DNA from 2 places in the Leclercia pneumoniae genome. Region 2 is predicted to be linked to the other one. Evidence: predicted binding sites of a transcription regulator. Region 2 holds the regulator's gene; the other holds the start of a gene.
The links. The regulator CRP, encoded in region 2, controls carbon source genes, mostly activating them, when cyclic AMP is high. The targets are predictions, from matches to a motif close to ATGTGANNNNNNTCACAT.

Region 1 (4,164 bases), 1.3 Mb from region 2:
GCCACGCTGCAAACCGCAGGCGGGTTAAATGTGATGATGCAGTTTGCGGAACGGCTGCTGCGCCGACATCCTCAGCACATCACCCTGCTGGCCCCTTTTACCACCTGGATGTTGACCTTTCTCTGCGGCACGGGGCATGTGGTTTACGCCATGTTTCCTATTATCGCCGACATCGCGCTGAAAAAAGGGATCCGCCCCGAGCGCCCGATGGCCGTAGCCTCTATTGCTTCGCAGATGGCGATCACCGCATCGCCAGTCTCTGTGGCGGTGGTGTCATTGATCTCTATCCTTGCCCAGCATCACGGGGGCGGTCAGGCCTGGGGCATTCTGCAGATTCTGGCCGTGTCAGTACCCGCGTCGTTAGCGGGTGTGGCGATAGCGGCGCTCTGGAGCCTGCGCCGGGGTAAAGATCTGGCCGATGATGAAGCGTTTCAGAAGCGAATCAGCGACCCTGAGCTACGAAAGTTTATTTACGGTAACACTGAGACCCTACTTAACCAGCAATTTCAAAAACACGCCTGGTGGTCAACGTGGATCTTCTTTGCCGGTATTGCGCTGGTGGTTCTGCTGGGGGCGTTACCTGATTTACGGCCGGCATTTGAGGTGAAAGGCAAGCTGACCCCGCTCTCAATGAACCTGGTCATTCAGATGATGATGCTGATAGCCGGTGCGGTAATGCTGGTGGTCTGCAAGGTTAACCCCTCATCCATTTCCAATGGCGCGGTCTTTAAAGCGGGTATGGTGGCCATCTTCTCGGTATTTGGCGTGGCGTGGATGAGCGATACCTTTTTCCAGGCCCATCTGGAAGAGTTAAAAATGGCTCTGGAGGGGGTAGTGAAGAACCATCCCTGGACCTACGCCCTCGTGCTGTTTTTAGTCTCAAAGCTGGTGAACAGCCAGGCGGCAGCCTTAACCGCCGTCGCGCCGATGGGGCTTATGCTGGGCATCGATCCCAAAATGCTGATTGCTTTCTTCCCCGCTTCGTACGGCTATTTTGTCCTGCCTACCTACCCCAGCGACCTCGCCTGTATCGGCTTTGACCGTTCCGGCACCACGCGGATTGGCAGATTCATCATCAACCACAGCTTTATCTTACCGGGGCTGATTGGGGTAAGCTGCGCCTGCGCGGTTAGTTACATGCTGGTGCAGTTGTTCTTCTAAAAACCTTTCCGGGCGGCGCGCTGCCGCCCGTTTAAAAACTTCACAAAAACGTTTCTAAATTCAAAACATCGGTTTATTTTAATGGGATTCGCCCTGCGGAGTGAACTTAAGCTCAATCAACGCAATGGCTTTCTGGATAGCGCGCAGGGTGACCGGGTCGGCGGCGGCAGGATGGCTGCTAAAATCGATATTTTTGAGCTGGGTGGTCATCTTCTCGCGAACTTCGACCGGGGCGATGACGTCAAGCACGTCCAGAATCTGTTTAATGACCAGCTGGCAGGCGACCACGTCAGAGACCAGCTCCTGATCGGCACTCAGGTTTTGAGACATTTGGCTTCTCCTTATTGAAAGGCGGCCATAGTAGCAAAACTCCTGCCCTTGCACCTTCCCGGATGCCGTTTTCGGGCATAAAAAAACCTGCCGCAGCAGGTTTTTTTATCAGAACATCGCGCCAGGCGGGACGTCTTTGAAGGTTTTGCAGTAGGTTTCCCACATGCTCTTCAGGATTGCGCGCAGTTTCATCGGTATGCTCCGGTTGTTTTTATGTGCAGGTGTTTTGGTTGATGCGCTTATAATATGACCTGCATCACAAAAATCAATGGTTTTGTGATGCCCATCACTCATGCAAATGCCAGATAAATGGCGCATTTGACCAAAAATATAAGCAAAAACATGAGATTAAAATTAAACAACTCTCAGTAAAATTTAAAATTTTTTTAGTGGCAGAGGACAAATGGCAGAAAACAATACCGGTAAAGCCTCCGGTGGGCTCTCGCCCGCCGCGCTGTTGGTTGCCGGCGCCTTCTTTATGGAGTTTCTCGACGGCACCGTGATCGCCACGGCGCTTCCTGATATGGCCAAAAGCTTTGGCGTTCAGGCGGTCGATCTTAACATTGGCATTAGCGCCTATCTGATTACCCTGGCCGTGCTCATTCCGGCCAGCGGCTGGATTGCAGACCGCTTTGGCGCACGCAAAGTCTTTGCGCTTGCGTTAGCCATTTTCACCCTTGCCTCGGTATTTTGCGGCCTGGCCAATAGCGTCGATCAATTTGTCGCCATGCGTATTTTGCAGGGGATGGGCGGCGCCTTGATGGTACCGGTCGGACGACTGGCCGTACTGCGCACTACGCCAAAACATCAGCTCATTACCGCTATCGCCACCCTCACCTGGCCTGCACTGGTGGCCCCCATTATCGGACCTCCGCTCGGAGGCTTTATTACCAGCTATGCCAACTGGCGCTGGATCTTCTTTATCAATGTGCCGCTGGGCTTGATAGCTATCGCCCTGGCCCTGCGCATTATTCCCGATATCCGCGAGGAGGCCCGCCGACCGTTTGACACGCCAGGCTTTATCGCCACCGCCATTGCGATGGTAAGCCTGGTCTATGCCATGGAGTCGCTGGGCGTCGGGCAGATTGAGCTGGGGTTGACCCTGGGTTTGCTGGCACTCGGCACCGTCACGCTGGTCTGGGCTCTGCGCCACTTCCTGCGGGCACCATGGCCCATGATCCGCCTCGATGCCATGCAGGTGCCGACGTTTCGCGTCACAATGTACGGTGGCTCATTATTCCGCGCCTCTATCAGCGCGGTGCCGTTTCTGCTGCCGCTGCTGTTTCAGGTGGGGTTTGGAATGGATGCGTTTCACTCAGGGCTGTTGGTGCTGGCGGTATTTGTCGGTAACCTGACCATCAAACCGGCAACCACGCCGCTGATTCGCACGCTGGGATTCAAAAAATTGCTGCTCATCAACGGGACGCTGAACGTCCTGGCGCTGTTAGCCTGTGCCTTGTTGACCCCCGAGACGCCCGTCTGGCTTATTATGCTGATTCTCTATCTCGGCGGCGTGTTTCGTTCAGTGCAGTTTACCGCAATTAGCACCCTCGCCTTTGCAGATGTCCCTTCACCACAAATGAGCTATGCCAACACCCTCTTCTCGACCGCTACCCAACTGGCCGTGGGGCTGGGCATCACGCTTGGCGCAATCGGGATCCGCATTGGTGAGCTTTTTAGCGAGATGCTGGAGATTAACGCGCTGCCCGGCATTAGCTTCCGGCTGGCGTTTGTGGTGATTGCGCTGATCTGCCTGGCAGGCATGTTCGATACGCTGCGGCTGACGAAAAACGCCGGTAGCGCCGTCTCGGGTAAGCAGGCATAAAAAAAGCCAGCTGCTGCTGGCTTTTTATTACTACCAACATATTAGCCAACAATACTGCGAACAAAGGCTTCGATCTCTTTGTCCTGGCAGTTTTCAAAGAAGCACTGCTGGAAGCGCTGACCCGTTACTGCGGTTTTCACCAGTTCCGGATCGATGGCGCGCAGCGTGTCGAGATAGTTATCTTTGACCACCGCTGCTTTCACCTGGTTAAGAATGCCGGCATTACGCACCTGCGGCTCTTTACGCTCTGGTGGATAGCCTTCGCCTTTACGCCCCGTGAAGGCTTTTTCAAAGATAAAGCGCACGTTCAGCTCTGCACCCCAGCCGAAGCCTTTCGCAAAAGGCAGCGCCAGCGCGTTACCGTTGTTAATCTGTGCAAACAGGAACGCATCTGCCGGATCGATGCAGTAGCCGCAGTTCACCCCCGGATGGATGTTCAGGGACATCAGTGCACCCTGGCCGGTGCCGCAGCCGGCGATAACAAAATCAACTGCTTTGGAGTTGAGCAGGATGCTCGCCATGATACCGAGGTGAATATAGGTCAGATGGTGATCTTGCTCATCGCTCATGCCGACGTTAAACACCGGGAAACCTTTCTCATCGGCAACGGCGTTTAATTCATTGAGGATGATGGCGTTTTTGCTCGCCTGGCTGTTTTCCATCATCAGTGCAATTTTCATTCTTCATCTCCTGAATGCGTGGCGGGCTTTCCCGCGGTGAATAGCTAACCTTTTCAACCTTACTACTTAGCAAACAGACTTTCAAATTAACTGAAAAATAGTTTTAAAAAATAAAGATGGGCTCACAGTTTCGTCCTTTAACCGTTTTGCTGCATGGATTCACAACCT
Region 2 (4,164 bases):
CGCTCGGCCAGATCCGGCGTCAGCATGGTGTGTTCCCGTGCCAGCGTCGTCATGGCATTGATATGTTCTACGATGAACTGGCTGTGCGTGACCCACAGCTTCATGTCGGCCAGGTAGTGTGAATTGAACCCCGGTTCCTGCATCGCCTGATTCAGCGAGTTGAACAGGGCGTTGTGCGCCTGGTTCACCTTCATGCGCTGCCAGGCAAGCGGTGTTGGCTGAGGGTCACTGCTCAGGATCAGGCGAATAGCCTCCTGGTCGGCTTCCAGCGCATCGTGGGCGTTCTGTCGTAGCAACCCGCTTTGCCACTGCGGCCACAACCACACCATGCCGCCAAAAGCGATTAAACAGCCTATCAGCGTGTCTGCGAGACGGGCGATGATAAATTGATCGCCGTTCAGCGTGAGGAGCTGCAGCGTGTATACCGCGGTCACCGTAAAGCCGACCGTCGCCCAGCCGTAGTTTTTACGAATGATCAGGTAGCTCACCAGCGTAATCAGCAGCATGCTCAGTAACGTAAAGCCCTCCGGCACGTGGAAGTGCAGCGTGGCACCCGCGATAATCAGCCCTGCCAGGGTACCGCCTGCCCGGTGGAATATGCGTACCCGCGTCGCCCCGTAGCCGTTTTGCGTGACCAGCAGAACGGTCATAAGGATCCAGTAGGGCTTCGGTAAATGGAGGGCCATCCCCATCAGGCTGGCGATGCTGAGCATGACGCTGATGCGTGCGGCATTGCGCAGCGCGGAAGACTTGAGCGACAGATAACTTTTCAGCGCCGGGAAGAGCGGCAGACGTTTTTGCTTATCGGCCATCAGGTCGCGCGAGTAGAGCGGACGCTGGGTACGTAGTACGCGGGCGATGCGGCTAAAGTGCCAGGCACAGAACTGCCCAACCGGGTTTTCCGGGTGCTGCCGGGCGATTTTCTCCAGCGCGCCCAGCTGCTTGTCCATGCTGAAGCGGGTGGGGTAGCGGTGATAGAGAATATTATCCGAGAGTACACGCAGGCGTGCGGCGACGGTCTGGGCATTCCATCTGATCACGGCTTCGGCGTGGCTGCGTTCCACCAGCTTTTGCACCTCTTCCGGGTGATGCAGGCTGACGGAGATATGCTCCTGCAAGTCGAGCCCGACCTGGAAGGTTCGCAACAGACGTTTGTATTCGTGATTTCTGTTAGCTGCCAGCATGTGTAGCTGCTGATAACACTGGCTGATAAGATCCACCACCTTCTGCTGGCGGGCCAGCAGCGGCGGCAGGGATTTTTCCGGGTCGGTATGCTGGGTGAGCAGGGTATATTTCGCTTCGCAGTAGTCAGCGAGCTGGCGGTACAGCAAGCTCAGCGATTCCCGCAGCGGCTGTTCGCGCCACATCCAGAACCAGAACCAGTTAAATAGCCCATACCAGAGCGTGCCCAGCGTATAGATCAGCAACGGCTCCCACACCGGCATATTGCCCGCCAGGCTCAGGGTAAAGATGGCGGCAATCAGCGAGGCGGGTAGCAGCCTGGCATGCAAAGAGCTGATCTCTGCCGTCACCCCTAGCGTCATCGCCAGCAGGGTGAGAATCAGGGGCAGGGGGATGTCGCGGGCCAGAAGTAACTGGACGGCGAGACTACAGCCGGCAAAGAGCGAGCCGCCAACGATCAGACGTTTGAAAAAGCGTTTATGGGGGGTATCCAGCCCTGCGATGTTGCAGCAGGCAGGCACGAGAGAGAAGAGCAGACCCTGTTGCAGGTGGCCGAGAATCAGACCGACGGCCACAGGAAGACACAGCACCAGCGTTTGTCGAAGTGCGTAGTTAACTTCCGGGTGATAAATCAGCCTGCGCCACATAGATGCCAGAGACAAAAACGGCGTGACATCTTGCGATGGCACGCCGTTCTTTCGGAATTAACGCGTCCCGTAAACCACGATCGTTTTACCGTGGGCGGAGATCAGGTTCTGATCTTCCAGCATTTTCAGAATACGGCCAACGGTTTCGCGGGAACAACCCACAATCTGACCAATCTCCTGACGGGTGATTTTGATCTGCATACCATCCGGATGGGTCATCGCGTCAGGTTGTTTTGCCAGATTCAGCAGCGTCTGAGCGATACGGCCGGTCACGTCCAGGAAGGCGAGGTTACCCACTTTCTCAGAAGTCACCTGCAGGCGGCGTGCCATCTGCGAGGAGAGGCGCATCAGAATGTCCGGGTTCACCTGGATCAACTGGCGGAACTTCTTGTAGGAGATCTCAGCCACTTCACACGCGGTTTTTGCCCGTACCCAGGCGCTACGTTCCTGACCTTCTTCAAACAGGCCCAGTTCGCCAATAAAGTCGCCCTGGTTCAGATAAGAAAGGATCATCTCTTTCCCTTCTTCATCTTTGATCAACACGGCCACGGAGCCTTTAACGATGTAATACAACGTTTCCGCTTTTTCACCCTGGTGAATCAGCGTGCTCTTCGATGGGTACTTATGAATGTGGCAATGAGACAAGAACCATTCGAGAGTCGGGTCTGTTTGCGGTTTGCCAAGCACCATGCGCTGTTATCCTCTGTTATAAGCTGTCTCCAGAGCCGGGATGGACGCCTTCACTCTGGGGTTGCAATCGAATTCTTCCCCATTCCTGGGAATCGGGCTGTCACAATATTCAGCAGCCTGTAATGTGTGATGTCCTCTGCATACATGCGTAATGTCAATGTATTACTGTAGCATCCAGACTGTTTTAGCATAGCTTTAGCCGCCTGTCTCCTGGTGTCTCGCTTCAGCTTGATACAGGTCGCCTTCCGTTGCCAGAATTGTTACTGGCGCGTAATCTGTCAGGAAAATTGCAACTTCGGAGTTAACTACAATGCAAGCGCGTGTGAAATGGGTTGAGGGCTTAACGTTCCTGGGCGAGTCGGCTTCAGGGCACCAGATTTTGATGGACGGCAACTCCGGAGATAAGGCGCCAAGCCCGATGGAGATGGTGCTGATGGCCGCTGGCGGTTGCAGCGCAATTGATGTGGTTTCTATCCTGCAAAAAGGTCGCCATGAGGTGACAAACTGCGAAGTGAAACTGACCTCGGAACGCCGTGAAGAGGCGCCGCGCCTGTTCACGCATATCAACCTGCACTTCATTGTCACGGGTAAAGAACTGAAAGACGCGGCGGTCTCCCGCGCCGTGGATCTGTCAGCAGAGAAGTATTGCTCCGTGGCGTTGATGCTGGAGAAAGCGGTGAATATTACGCATTCGTATGAGGTGATCGAAGCGTAATTTATCGGGCATCGTGCGTGTTGATGCCCTCACCCTAACCCTCTCCCACAGGGAGAGGGACCAGGCTTATGCGATCTTCTTCCCTTCCATCAATCTTTGCACCAGCGGCGTCATAATCAGCTCCATCGCCAGCCCCATCTTCCCGCCCGGCACGACCAGCGTATTCATGTGCGAAATAAATGAGCCCTGCAGCATCGCCAGCAGCCAGGGATAGTCGATATCCTCCAGGTTGCGGAAATGGATCACCACAAAGCTCTCATCCAGAGAGGGGATGGCTTTAGCCGCAAAGGGGTTAGAGGTGTCCACTGTAGGGACGCGCTGGAAGTTGATGTGGGTGCGCGAGAACTGCGGCGTCAGGAAATTGATATAGTCTTCCATCGAGCGCACCACGGAGTCCATCACCGCCTCACGCGAATGTCCACGCTCGCTGGTATCGCGGGTCAGTTTCTGAATCCACTCGAGGTTAACGATAGGCACCACGCCCACCAGCAGGTCAACATGGCGCGCCACGTCGTGCTGTGGCGTGACCACGCCGCCGTGCAGCCCTTCGTAAAACAGCACATCCGTCGGCTCCGGCAGCGGCTGCCAGGGGGTGAAGGTGCCCGGCACCTGATTCCAGGGCACCGCTTCGTCATAGGTGTGCAGGTATTTGCGTGACTGTCCTTTACCGCTCAGGCCATACTCGAGAAAGGTTTGCTCCAGCAGGCCGAAATCGTTCGCTTCCGGGCCGAAATAGCTGATGTGCTTACCCAGATCGCGCGCTTTACGAATGGCCATGTCCATCTCAGGACGGGTGTAGCGGTGAAAGCTGTCACCCTCGACCTCTGCGGCGCTTAAATGAAGCTGAGAGAAGATTTTACGAAAGGCGAGGCTGGTAGTGGTGGTGCCTGCACCACTCGATCCTGTGACGGCAATAACCGGATGTCTGGC

Region 1: azuC (stress response protein AzuC) is a predicted target of CRP. The motif match lies at 1,736-1,753, and genes of this name have one in related genera.

What each region holds. Positions count from the first base shown of each region.
Region 1 covers NZ_CP071383.1:2,655,425-2,659,588, forward strand. The annotation lists gene JZ655_RS12915 (anaerobic C4-dicarboxylate transporter) at 1-1,161, shown strand, start outside; gene JZ655_RS12920 (DUF2766 family protein) at 1,240-1,491, opposite strand; gene azuC (stress response protein AzuC) at 1,600-1,683, opposite strand; gene JZ655_RS12930 (MFS transporter) at 1,895-3,316, shown strand; gene JZ655_RS12935 (RpiB/LacA/LacB family sugar-phosphate isomerase) at 3,358-3,996, opposite strand.
Region 2 covers NZ_CP071383.1:3,933,759-3,937,922, reverse strand. The annotation lists gene JZ655_RS19195 (YccS/YhfK family putative transporter) at 1-1,829, opposite strand, end outside; gene crp (cAMP-activated global transcriptional regulator CRP) at 1,887-2,519, opposite strand; gene JZ655_RS19185 (OsmC family protein) at 2,830-3,234, shown strand; gene JZ655_RS19180 (phosphoribulokinase) at 3,301-4,164, opposite strand, start outside.